Regions from separate parts of the Paenarthrobacter sp. TRD_SC_7 genome, predicted to be linked through region 1. Evidence: predicted binding sites of a transcription regulator. Region 1 holds the regulator's gene; the other holds the start of a gene.
The links. Region 1 encodes HrcA, which represses chaperone genes, less so after heat shock. Its sites were predicted from a motif close to TTNGCACTCGNNNNNNNCGAGTGCNAA; they were not measured.

Region 1 (6,594 bases):
GATTCTGCACGGACTGGGTCCTTAACAGGGACACGAGCTGCTGAAGGATGTCCGGAGTAACCACGGTCCCCTTCGCCACGAGCCCGCGGACCTCCTCCAGGAGACGCATGATACGGGGAATGACTGCGGAAGGCCCGGTCATGGAGAGTTCGTTGCCTCGGACGTGGAAATTTACTTCCTGGAACTGTTCCTCGATATACCGCAAGGCCTCGTCGTGGCTGCCCAACGAGTGAACCATCTGGTCGGAGTTGTCGAACGTGACAACTTCCGTGCGCGTACCCGGTAGTGTGTGCGGGAACTCGGTGGGCGGCTGGTTGCCGTTTCCGGTCCTGAGCCGCCCGTTCAAAGATTCACTCATAGTGTTGGCCTTAGGCCTTTTCTCCTCCGGTTGGTCGTATTAACGCCATCGATTCGACATTCGTGGCCGCTTAGAGGCGCCCGCCCGGATGCCGGAATGTCTTCAATCCTACGCCAGCCCGGCCTACGATGAACCTCAACCGAGCGCGCCATGAGGGCCTACCTTCATGTCCGACATTTTGTCTCAACTCGGCATCAGGCCGGTATCAATCATGTTTCAGTTGGCGCAGGTCCGCCCAATCCCGTCCGACCGCCGCCCACGATGTGCCAAGCTGGCATAGCGGGTGGGATCAGCACCCTGCGGTCCGGCCCCGGCGGCTCCGGCCGCCAGAGACACGTTAAGGCAGGAAACCCATCACGAATCCAGTAAGCATCGGGAATGGCGCGCGCAGGCGGACGAAGTCTGTCATAGCGGTGCCGGCGATGTTTGCTGTCCTGTTGCTGACCGGTTGCATCGCCAACGGCGGCGGTAGCCAAGCAAGTGTTAGTTCGCCACCAGTCACCGTCCAGGACGCCCCTGCCAGCCACGCACCGCTGGAGACCACGCAGGCTTCCACCAAAATCCCGGTGTACTGGATTGGGCGCAGCAAGGAGGAGGTTTACCTCTACCGCGAGTTCAGGGACATTTCGAGCGACGAAAATCCTGTGACCACAGCGCTCCGGATCATGATGGCTGAAAAGCCCTTGGACCACGACTTCTTCACGCCGTGGCAGGACCCCGAGAGTCTTGCTACGTCCATCTCGGGCAAGAATGTGATCACTGTTGATATTTCGCGGGACGCCTTCAATTCAAACCTCGACGCCGGAATGGCGCATCGCGCTGTCCAGCAGTTGGTCTACACGGCTACGGCAGCAGCCTCGTCCTCCGGCCTCATAAACTCGGGCCAGCAAATCCAGGTTGTCATTTTGGTTGATGGACACAAGGACTACATGGCGTTCGGGCAGGTACAGCTCGGCCAACCCATGGAACGGAATGCTTCCTTGGTCGCGCCGCTCTGGATTATCGATCCGCAGGAAGAAACGTCCTTGCCGGCAGGCGTTGTCAAGTTCAATGGCCGCAGCACCGATAGCTCCAGGCCAGTCAGCTGGCAGATCCTCCAAGAGAACGGCAAGGGCGAAAAGACCGGCCTGCTCACGGGCCAGACCAAGGCAACTGGTGAGCCGGGACAATACGGACTTTTCACCTTCAGCGCCACGTTGAAGACCGGCAAGTATGAGTTGCGGGTTTCGCAGGTCGATGAAGCCGGTGCAACCATCGAAACGAGCATTGACACCCGCTTGTTCAACGTCGGATAGCCTGCGGGGCTGGCTACCAGCGGCCCAGAACGTCACTGGCAAGAACGACGGCGGCGGGCCCCGCCGTCGACGACCGCAAGACATGGTGACCCAACAGGGCCGTAACGGCCCCCGCGTCACTGAGCCGTGTTACTTCACGCGGTGAGATTCCACCTTCCGGGCCCACGATCAAGAGGACCTCGGCCGGCGACCCCCCGGTTGCATTCGGGAACGCATCCGACTCTTCAAGGACAGTCCGCAGCGGGTTCTTGGCGTCTTCATGCAGGATGATGGCCAAGTCTGCGGCCGCAACGGCCTTGGCCAGAGCGCCGGTATCCACGATGGACCGCACCTCAGGAATCCAGGCACGCCGCGCCTGCTTGGCTGCTGCCGTGACCACTGACTGCCATTTCGCGTGTGCTTTGGCGGCCCTTTCACCCTTCCAACGCACAATTGCGCGCTCCGACTGCCACGGGACCACGGCATCGATTCCGAGTTCCGTGGCTGTTTCAATGGCGAGTTCATCACGGTCCCCCTTAGCCAATGCCTGGACGAGCACCAGCCGGACCGCCGGCTGCTCCTCAAAGAGGACCTCGGATGCCTTCACGGTCAAGGTGCCGGCTCCGGCCTCGACCACGGTGCCCGTCAGCCGCACGCCCGAACCATCCGCTATATCCACAGGCTCGCCCACAGCCAAGCGCTTGACGGTGACAGCATGGCGGGCCTCGGCACCCTCGAGCACGAAAGTGGAACCGGGGATCACCTGGCCGAGGCTACCCGCCGGCGTGAAGAAAACGGGATTGCTCACCGCTACAGGTTACCGAGCTTGTCCCGCAGCTTGGCGAACATACCGCCGCTGGCCACAAGCTTTCCTTCGGTGAACTGCTCACCGCGAATCTTGGCGAGCTGCTGCAAGAGTTCTTCCTGGGCGGGGTCGAGTTTGCTTGGCGTCTCAACATGCAGGTGCACTTTCAGGTCGCCACGTCCGTAGCCCCGGAGGTGCGTGACACCCAGACCGCGGAGGGTAATGACTTCGCCGGATTGGGTGCCGGCCTTCACGTCAATGTCCTGTGCGCCGTCGAAGGTGTCCAGCTGCAGCTCTGTGCCAAGTGCCGCTGCCGTCATGGGCACGCTCAGTGTGGCATGAAGGTCGTCGCCTTCACGCATGAACATGGAATCGTTGTTGACCCGGATCTCTACATAGAGGTCACCGGCGGGACCACCGGCGGGACCCGCTTCGCCCTGGCCGGACAACTGGATGCGTGTACCGGTTGCGACACCTGCCGGGACCTTGATGGTGAGGGAACGGCGGCTGCGGATGCGGCCCTGTCCATTGCACTCGTTGCAGGGGTCTTTGATGACCGTGCCAAAGCCTTCGCAGGAACCGCAAGGGGCGGTGGTCATGACCTGGCCGAGGATGGATCGGACAGCCCGCTGGACCTGGCCGCTGCCTCCGCAAATGTCGCAGCGTTCCGGGTGGGTGCCGGGGCGGCAGCAGCTGCCATCGCAGGTGGGGCAGACGACGGCGGTGTCCACTTCGAGCTTCTTGTTGACACCGAACACGGCGTCCTTCAGATCGATGCGGACGCTAATGAGCGCGTCCTGGCCGCGACGGACACGGGAGGCCGGCCCACCGTGGCCGCCGCCTCCGCCGAAGAAGGTGTCAAAGATATCCTGGAACGCGAAACCCTGACCGGAATAGCCGCCACCGAATCCGTTGTCGGTGCCGTTCTCATTGCCGGTGGCATCGTACACCCGGCGCTTCTGGGGGTCAGACAATACTTCGTAAGCGTGGGTCACGGCCTTGAACTGTTCCGCGACATCTTCACCGGGGTTTACGTCGGGGTGCAGTTTCCGCGCCAACTTGCGGTACGCCTTTTTGATCTCTTCCCCGGTGGCTTCCGGCGAGACTCCCAAAACGTCATAGTGGCTGCTCAAAGTCGGTATCTCTTCCTTGTTGTACTGCGGATGTTTCCTCGGAGCGCTGTTCAGTCGCCGAGAATGCGGGAAAGGTAACGGGCCACGGCGCGAACGGCTGCCATGGTGGTGGGATAATCCATGCGTGTCGGACCGAGAATCCCCACCTTGGCACCGGAGCCGTAACCCGTAGCCACGACGGATGCCTCAGCCAAGCCGTCGTAAGGATTCTCACGTCCAATGCTCACGGTGACGCCGCGGGGATCATCCCCCATGTCAGATAACAACCGGAGCATGACAACTTGTTCCTCGAGTGCTTCCAGTACCGGACCGATGCTCAAGGGAAAATCGACGTTGGAGCGGGCCAGATTGGCCGTTCCTGCCATCAGGATGCGCTCTTCGCGGCTGGTATCACTGAGTGATTGGAGTCCTTGAGCCAAAGTCTGCGCCAGGCTTCGGAGTTCCGGCGGGCACAGGGCAACTACGGAAGGAAGCACTTGAGGCAGAAGAGCCAGTTGGGTGGCGGCGATGCTGCCGAGGAATCGGGACCTCAGGAGCATCAGGGCCTCGTTGCTTACGTCAGAGCCGGCGTCGATGACTTTCTGCCCAACGCTGCCCGTGTCCGCTATGAGGACCACGAGCACCTGCTTTGGGGCCAACAGGACGAACTCCACGTGTCGGACCAGCGCACGGTTGGAGTGCGGATACTGCACGACGGCGACCTGGTTGGTCAGCTGCGACAGGAGCCTTACGGTGCGCTCCAGGATGTCGTCAACATCATCCGGGCCCTCAAGCAACGAGTGGATCGCCCTGCGTTCGGCGGCCGAGAGCGGCTTGACCTGCGAAATGCGGTCAACGAATAGGCGGTAGCCCTTGTCCGTCGGGATTCGGCCTGCACTGGTGTGGGGCGCTGCAATGAGGCCTTCCTCTTCCAAGACAGCCATGTCGTTCCTGATGGTGGCACTGGAAACGCCAAGATGATGCCGCTCCACGAGGGCCTTCGATCCAACAGGTTCCCTGGAATGCACGTAATCCTCAACGATGGCACGAAGCACTTCCAGCTTACGCGGCTCACTCATTGCTCCACCTCCTGACGACTGCCATGGTCGCTGCGACCGGTCAACGCGGGATCTCAATCGGACCACCACACTTAGCACTCAACATGCCCAAGTGCTAACAAGTCTAGTATGAGCCACCCCGTTGCTAGCATTGAAACCTCCCGCGTGCGGCTTCGGCCCGCACCATGAACCAGCACAAAAGGTAGGAATCCCTTGGCTTTCGACAATTGGGGCCCGCAGGATCTGTCCGCTCCAGCCAAAAAACAGTTGCCGGAAGTGGCCGTCCAGCGGGGAATGGTCCTCGAGGACGTGCAATCGGGCTGGGTGGGCGAAGTTACCCGCGTTGAGAAATCGGGCGGAATGCATGTGGTCTCCCTCGAGGACCGGCGTGGAAAGATCAAATCCTTCCAGCTGGGATTTGGCTTCCTGTTGGACGGGCAGGCCATACGGTTGATGCCTCCTGCCGCACGCCCTGCCGCGTCCGCCGCTCCGACTGGCCGGACAGCCTCAGGATCCGTGCGGGTGCAGGGTCAACGTGCGCAGGTGGCCAAGGCCAGCCGCATCTGGGTGGAAGGGAAGCACGACGCCGAGCTCGTCGAGAAGGTCTGGGGTGACGATCTCCGTGTGGAGGGCATCGTCGTGGAGCCTTTGCACGGCGTTGATGACCTGAAGTCCGCCATCGCCGCTTTTAATCCCGGCCCCGGTCGCCGTCTTGGCATCCTCGTCGACCACCTTGTCCCGGGCTCCAAGGAGTCCCGCATCGCAGCCGACGCCATGACGGTGCCAGGGGCGGCAGGGAACGTCTTGATTGTCGGTCACCCTTATGTGGATGTCTGGCAGGCTATCCGGCCAAAGGTCCTCGGCATCGAGGCATGGCCTGCCGTACCCCGTGGTATTGACTGGAAGACGGGAATCCTCAGTGCCTTCGGCTGGCCTCATGAGACCGCGGAGGACATAGGCTTAGGCTGGCAGCGGCTCCTTGGTGCCGTCCGCACGTACGCCGACCTTGAGGCATCGCTGCTGGGCCGTGTTGAAGAAGTCATCGATTTCCTCACAGTTCCTTGAAGCAAGGTCGATGAAGGAGCAGCAACTGCCGTGTCACCGGGGCATTGGTCCCGGGAAGGGCGTTGGGGCCGGTATTCTGGGACAGCAACACCGCAGCATCTTTACAGTAAAGGGAAGACACCGTGGCAGATAACGCTCCTGAAGAACCGGGCAGCGCCGCAGGCCGGCCCCAGTACCATGGCGCGCCTGCCAACGCACTCCCGTTGACGGCCAGCGAGGACAGGCAATGGGCTACCTTGGCCCATTTTGGCGGCATCCTGGGATGCCTGCCGTCCCTTTTGATCTACTTAATTTTCCGTGATCGTGGACCGTTCACCGCGCAGGAATCCAAAGAAGCGCTGAACTTCACGCTGCCTCCCACCATCGCCGCCGTACTGGCCAACATTCTGGTGCTGCTGCCCGTAGTTGGCAACATCTTCGCCATCATCGCCACCGCAATTTGGGTAGCCCTGACGTGCTTCTCCGTCTCGGCGGGAATCCGGGTGAATCACGGACAGCCCCACCGCTACAAGGTCAACCTGCGCTGGATTAAGTAGCTCGCCCCTGTCCTCTATGGAGCGGGCCTGGGGTTAGTCGGGAAGAATCCTTCGGACCACGGCATCAGCCAACAGCCGCCCTTTCAGCGTAAGGACCAGCCGGCCCTTGAACGCCTGCACGGGGTCCACCAGCTCATCAGCAATCAGTCCCGCCATCGCATGCCGCCCGATCGCGTCCAAGGCATCCACGGACAACCCGGTCCCAAGCCGCGCCTCAAGCATGACGCGCTCAACTTCCCGGGTGTCGGCGTCGAGCGTTTCCCGTCCGGCAGCCGGTGAGCTTCCTGCAGCCAACCGTCCCGCATAGGCAGTGGGGTGCTTGACGTTCCACCACCGGACACCTCCCACGTGGGAGTGGGCTCCGGGGCCGATGCCCCACCAGTCAT
Region 2 (6,594 bases), 770 kb from region 1:
GCCGGTTTCTTCGCCGGCCCAGTACGGGCTGGAGGCGGACAACGCTTGGAAGTGCGGGAAGTAGTTGACCAGGCCATCCAGGATGGGAAGGACCTTGTCCCGGCTGTCGATGCCCACATGGACGTGAACGCCGTAGATCACCATCTGGCGTCCCCACCATTGGGTCCGCTCGATCAGCTTGGCGTAGCGCTCTTTGTCCGTGACGGGCTGGAGCAGGGGAGGGCTGAACGGGTGGCTGCCTGCGCAGAACACTTCCACGCCCATGGAATCGGTGACCTCGCGGACTGCGGCGAGGGAACGGCTGAGATCCTCTTTGGCGTCCTTGACCGTTTCGCAGATGCCGGTGACGAGCTCAACGGTGTTGAGGAGCAGTTCACGCTTGATATGGGGGTGTTCGTCGTCCTCATTGAGGTCGGGATGGTTCGCGGCAACGCCCTTCAGGACGTCGTTCGCGACGGATACCAATTCCCCGGTGCGTGCATTGACGAGCGCCAACTCCCATTCCACACCCAGTGTCGATTGCCTGGATGGCGCAAAATCAATCTGCACGTAGTCCCCTCATTGTCTGTCTCAGCCGGACACGGTTCCCCGCTGTGGGGCCGCCAGCGGTCGGATCAAGTCTAATGCAGCGGGAACACAGGTGACTGCTGCGGAGCCCGGGTGAAAAGCTCCATCATTTGCTAATGAGAATACTTCGCAATAGACTCAATGCATGCATCTCACCGTCGTCAGTTCCCTCGATAGCCATTGCCGTGAGTCAGCCGCCGCAAGGCTTGGCCAGTCCCACGCCAACTCCGTGGTGGTCCTCCACGACCTCCTAAATGGCTCTTTGGTCCTGCGGCGCGTCTACCGGGACGGCAAGCTGTTCGAACGCGAAACAACAGTCCTGGAGCATGGTTGCCTCAGCTGCACCGTCAGACTGGACGTAGTCCCGACGGCGGAACGCCTCGCGGCGTGCGGCTTCGACCACATTGTCCTTGGCCTCCCACCCGGCGTTGCAGCAGGGATGGCCGTCACCGAGCTTCGGAGTGGCTTGAGCCGCCCGGCGCTCATTGACAACGCTGTGCTGGCACTGGACCCCGTAGACCTGGACGACCATGTGTGGGATCGACACACCCTGTTCGAATCCGGTTTCACGTCCATGCCCACTGATGAGCGCACCAGTGGAGAATTTCTCATCGGCGAGTTCGGGCAGGTGGACACCGTGATGGTGCACCCCGGAATGGGCGCCGCACTGACCGGCGACCCCCGCGAGGGCTCCGCGCAGTGGATGCTGGGAGTCGAATTGCTTGGCCAGTTGGCGGCCCATGCCGGCGTGATTGGCGCCGCCGACGATTTCCGGCCGGGGTGCTTCGACGACGCCGAAGCAGCGGCCCGGAACCGGCCCGGCGTCGTGCGTGTGCCCGTCAGCGAAGCGAAAGGTGCCTTCCGGACAGTGCTGCATAAGGCGGGTCGGCCGCTGCATCCTGGACGCTTCCGCGAGGCGCTTCCACATCTGGCGGCCGGAACGCACTGGCTGCGTGGCCGCCTTTGGATCGCATCGGCGCCTAAAACGCGGATCGCCGTCCAGGGAATCGGGCCGCGTGTGTGGCTCGAAAGCACCGGAAAGTGGCTGGCTGACACTGTTGAATCAGCCCCCGGCCTGGCGCGCCCGGGAAAGGCGGGCGCCGACGTCGATGCCTTCCTCGACTGGCATCCCAGCTACGGTGACCGCGGTACGGTACTGGCCGTCACCGGAAGGTCGGAGGACATTGATCCGCAGGAAATTGGCAATTTGCTGGAGGGGTGCCAACTGACGGAGGCCGAGATGGAACTGGATTTCGGCATCTGGGAGGACCCCCTGGAACTCAGCGACGCCCTCTAAGCCCAACCACCAATAAAGAGGAGAAAACCCATGAAAGTCAGGAACTCGCTGCGTGCCCTCAAGAAGATCCCGGGTGCACAGATCGTCCGGCGGCGTGGCCGCACGTTCGTCATCAACAAGAACAACCCGCGAATGAAAGCCCGCCAGGGCTAATCGCACGGCAGCGTGAAGGGGCGTTGTTTAATGGGGGAATGCCAATCCTGAACAAAGACATGTCCCTGTGCATTTCGCTTGCGGCCCGGCCCAGCAACATCGGAACCCGGTTCCACAATTATTTGTACGATCTGCTCGGCTTGAACTTTGTCTACAAGGCATTCGCCCCCGCGGACATCACCCTTGCGGTGGCTGGCATCCGCGGCCTCCCGATCCGGGGCGCCGCGGTGTCCATGCCTTACAAGGAAGCCGTCATCCCGCTGGTCGACGTGATGGACCCGTCGGCCAAAGCCATTGATTCGGTGAACACCATTGTCAATAACGACGGCGTCCTGACTGCCTACAACACGGATTACATAGCAATTGCACGGCTCTTGAAGGACCACCAGGTCCCCAGCAGCCACACGGTGCTGCTCCGTGGGGCAGGCGGCATGGCCAAGGCCGTTGCCGCAGCGCTCCGCGACGCCGGGTTCATCGCCGTCACCATCGTGGCCCGCAACGAGACCACCGGCCGTGCGCTCGCGGACCTGTACGGCTTCGGGTGGCAGGAGGACGTCAACGACTCCACGGCGGATCTCATCATCAACGTCACACCGCTGGGGATGGCAGGCGCGGATGAGACCGCCCAGTCCTTCGACGACGCCACCATTGCCGCAGCGCAGGTGGTGTTCGACGTCGTGGCACTGCCGTCGGAGACGCCCCTCATTTCGGCCGCACGCGCTGCCGGCAAACCTGTCATTACCGGAGCTGAGGTCATCGCCATTCAGGCCGAGGAGCAGTTCGTCCTCTACACGGGCGTGCGCCCGAGCGCCGAGCAGGTCCGCGAAGCTTCGGAGTTTTCGCGCCGCTAACGCCTTTGACGCGCTAGGCCGTCACAGGCTCCACTGCAACAGCCACTCTTTCCTCGCCGATCCTGGTGAGGACCAGGGTGGCTGTTTTCGCGTCCTTGCCTTTGCCGGGTTTGCCGGGAAGCAGTTGCTTCCGCAGCTCTTCCGGGGTCACGGCCGTGCCGCGCTTCTTGATATCCAATACCGTGATGCCGTTCGTTTTCACCCAGGCCTTGAGGGCCTTGACGTTGTACGGCATCACCTCGAGCACCTTGTAGGCGCGGGCAAACGGGGTGTCGTGCAGTTCGGGGGCGCAGATGTAGGCGATGTGCTCGTCCACCAAGTGCCCGCCCAGTCGTTCAGCCACGTCGGCCACCAAGCCGGCGCGGATCACCGCACCATCGGGTTCGTAGAGGAAGCCTTCAACAGGCCCGACGGCGGCTACCGGGCCGCCGTCGAAATCCGCGTCGCTGGTGATTTCAGCGGCGCCCTGGCTGCCGATGACCAGCGCGGCGCGACGCACGTCGGGTCGGGCCACTGCGTTGAACCACAAGGTCACTTCCGTAACGTCGCCGCCCACCGAGACCCACTGGGCTTCGCAGTCCGAGGGCACGGAGTCGTGGGGAATGCCGGGACCCATTTTGACGCCGATAGCGCGGCCGGTCGCCGCCAGGCGTTCCACGAAGGACAACGGGGGAGAGAAGGCTTCAGGGTCCCAGATCCGTTTGGTTCCGGACGTTGACGTGGTGCGTCGGGCGGGATCCAGCCATATGCCTTCCATGCCGTCCAGCTCCACGGAGGTTGCATCCGAGTGCACCACGGTGGCATGGGGGAAGGGCATGAGGTTGATGGTGGCGCAGGCGGCAGTGGTTTCATCCATTTCAACTGCGGTCACCGAAATGTCCATGGATGCCATGGCCATGGAATCGGCACCAAGGCCGCAGCCGAGGTCTGCAACGTGCGAGATGCCGGCCTTCGCGAAACGCTCGGCGTGCCGGGCGGCGACGTTCAAGCGCGTGGCCTGTTCCAGGCCGGCCTGGGTAAACAGCATCTGCCGGGCGAACTCACCAAACTTGGCCTCGGCGCGTGTCCGCAGGCGGGATTGCGTCAGGACCGCGGCCACGAGTTCGGGGGAGTGGCCCGCCTTCCGGAGGTCGGCGTTGACGCTGAATGAGTCGGCTTCCCGGTAGGGCCCCAAGGAGGCAAGAAGTTCCCATCCTTCAGTAGTCAGCAAGGGCGCGATCTGTTCCTGCGGTGCGTGATGCATGGGATCAAGCCTAACGGCGCGGCACTTGACAGCGTGACCGGCGAACCAGCCGGATAGGGTTGTTTTCATGGAAGACAACGCAGCACCGCATCCCTCCACCATGACAAAGTTCGCGCGCCCCGCCCTGATAGCGGGGGCCGTGATCGCGGTGGTCTGCATCGGCCTGCTGATCATCATCTTCGCGCTGGATTCCTTCAACGCCGCCACCTATTCAGTTGCCGGCAAGAGCGTCAACGACGCCACCGATGAAGCGCGGGGAATCCGCGAACTCTATAGCGGCGCCAGGACCGGTGGAATCATCACCTTGGTAATTTCCGGAGTTGTTGCTGTTGCCGCCGCCGTGGTGCTGTACGTGAACCGCGGCAACGCCCCGCTGGACGAGGACGACGACGGCGAAGACTACGATCTGGACGACCTCACCGGCAGGTGACGGACGTTCACCCATGACGAAATGCTGGCACTCACCTTGACCGAGTGCTAACGCTTACATAGAGTCTTGTTAGCACTCTCCCCCGGAGGGTGCTAATCACGCCAAGCGTCTTCCGGCACCGCGACGACGGTTGTACGCTCCGGCACCCTAGTTCTTAGTCCATGAATCAGCTCATGAAAAGGAGAGTCCGAGTGTCGGTCTCGATTAAGCCTCTTGAGGATCGTATTGTTGTTCGCCCGCTCGAAGCAGAGCAGACCACGGCTTCCGGCCTGGTAATTCCGGACTCCGCACAGGAGAAGCCGCAGGAAGGCGAAGTTGTTGCAATCGGCCCCGGCCGCTTCGATGACAACGGCAACCGCGTACCGGTTGACGTAGCCGTTGGCGACGTCGTCATCTACTCCAAGTACGGTGGAACCGAAGTCAAGACCGGCGGCAACGAGTACCTCGTTCTGTCCGCCCGCGACGTCCTTGCGATCGTCGTAAAGTAACTTCCTGGAGCCCCGCACCGCCGCCGCGTTGGAATCATTCCAATCCGTCAGCGGTGCGGGTTTTCTGTCTTGAAAGGACACAACCATGGCAAAGCAGCTTGCTTTTAACGATGCTGCCCGCCGGTCTCTTGAGGCCGGTATCGACAAGCTCGCCAACACTGTCAAGGTGACGCTTGGCCCGCGCGGCCGCAACGTCGTGCTGGACAAGAAGTGGGGCGCTCCCACGATCACCAACGACGGCGTGACCATCGCCCGCGAAGTTGAGCTTGACGACCCCTACGAGAACCTTGGCGCACAGCTGGCCAAGGAAGTAGCCACCAAGACCAACGATGTCGCCGGCGACGGCACCACCACGGCCACCGTGCTGGCACAGGCCCTGGTCAAGGAAGGCCTGCGCAACGTTGCTGCCGGCGCCGCTCCGGGCGAAATCAAGCGCGGCATCGAGGTTTCCGTCGAAGCCGTCGCAGCCCGCCTCCTGGAGAATGCACGCGAAGTCGAAGGCACCCAGGTTGCCAGCGTCGCAGCCATCTCCGCGCAGAGCGACGAGGTTGGCGAACTGCTGGCTGAAGCGTTCGGCAAGGTTGGCAAGGATGGTGTCATCACCATTGAAGAATCTTCCACCACGCAGACCGAGCTGGTCCTCACGGAGGGCATGCAGTTCGACAAGGGCTACCTTTCCCCGTACTTCGTCACCGACGCAGAACGACAGGAAGCCGTCCTTGAGGACGCCCTCATCCTGATCAACCAGGGCAAGATCTCCTCGCTGCAGGACTTCCTGCCGCTGCTGGAAAAGGCCCTGCAGGCCAACAAGCCGCTCTTCATCATTGCTGAAGACATCGAAGGCGAAGCTCTTTCCACGCTGATCGTCAACCGTATCCGCGGCACGCTCAACGTTGTTGCCGTCAAGGCTCCGGGCTTCGGCGACCGCCGCAAGGCCATGCTCCAGGACATCGCCACGCTCACGGGCGCCCAGGTTGTTTCCCCGGACCTCGGCCTCACTCTGGACAGCGTGGGCCTCGAGGTACTCGGTACCGCGCGCCGCATCACGGTCACCAAGGACAACACCACCATCGTTGACGGCGCCGGTACGGCCCAGGACGTCGCCGACCGCGTTGCACAGCTGCGTGCCGAGCTCACCCGGACGGATTCCGACTGGGACAAGGAAAAGCTGCAGGAACGCCTGGCCAAGCTGGCCGGCGGCATCGGCGTGATCAAGGTTGGCGCAGCCACCGAGGTTGAGCTGAAGGAAAAGAAGCACCGCATCGAGGACGCCGTTTCCTCCACGCGTGCGGCCCTCGAAGAAGGCATCGTTTCCGGTGGCGGTTCCGCTCTCATCCACGCGCTCAAGGCACTGGACGAGTCCCCTGCCGTCAAGGCGCTGGAAGGTGACGCAGCAGCTGCTGTGGGCATCGTCCGCCGCGCCTTGGTTCAGCCGCTGCGTTGGATCGCCCAGAACGCTGGCTTCGACGGCTTCGTGGTTGTTGCCAAGGTTTCCGAGCTGGAAGCCAACCACGGCTTCAACGCCAAGTCCGGCGAGTACGAGGACTTGATCGCCGCTGGCGTGA

Region 2: groES (co-chaperone GroES) is a predicted target of HrcA. The motif match lies at 4,566-4,592, and genes of this name have one in related genera.

The regions. Positions count from the first base shown of each region.
Region 1 covers NZ_CM149587.1:2,649,073-2,655,666, reverse strand. Annotated here, with positions in the region: gene AC0J5Z_RS12970 (PhoH family protein) at 1-358, opposite strand, end outside; gene AC0J5Z_RS12965 (GerMN domain-containing protein) at 781-1,653, shown strand; gene AC0J5Z_RS12960 (16S rRNA (uracil(1498)-N(3))-methyltransferase) at 1,667-2,440, opposite strand; gene dnaJ (molecular chaperone DnaJ) at 2,443-3,570, opposite strand; gene hrcA (heat-inducible transcriptional repressor HrcA) at 3,621-4,628, opposite strand; gene AC0J5Z_RS12945 (DUF3097 domain-containing protein) at 4,821-5,672, shown strand; gene AC0J5Z_RS12940 (DUF4870 domain-containing protein) at 5,795-6,208, shown strand; gene hemW (radical SAM family heme chaperone HemW) at 6,242-6,594, opposite strand, start outside.
Region 2 covers NZ_CM149587.1:1,881,699-1,888,292, forward strand. Annotated here, with positions in the region: gene AC0J5Z_RS09155 (glutamate--cysteine ligase) at 1-549, opposite strand, end outside; gene AC0J5Z_RS09160 (GTP-binding protein) at 713-1,864, shown strand; gene ykgO (type B 50S ribosomal protein L36) at 1,895-2,017, shown strand; gene AC0J5Z_RS09170 (shikimate 5-dehydrogenase) at 2,056-2,868, shown strand; gene AC0J5Z_RS09175 (THUMP-like domain-containing protein) at 2,882-4,111, opposite strand; gene AC0J5Z_RS09180 (hypothetical protein) at 4,179-4,541, shown strand; gene groES (co-chaperone GroES) at 4,733-5,029, shown strand; gene groL (chaperonin GroEL) at 5,115-6,594, shown strand, end outside.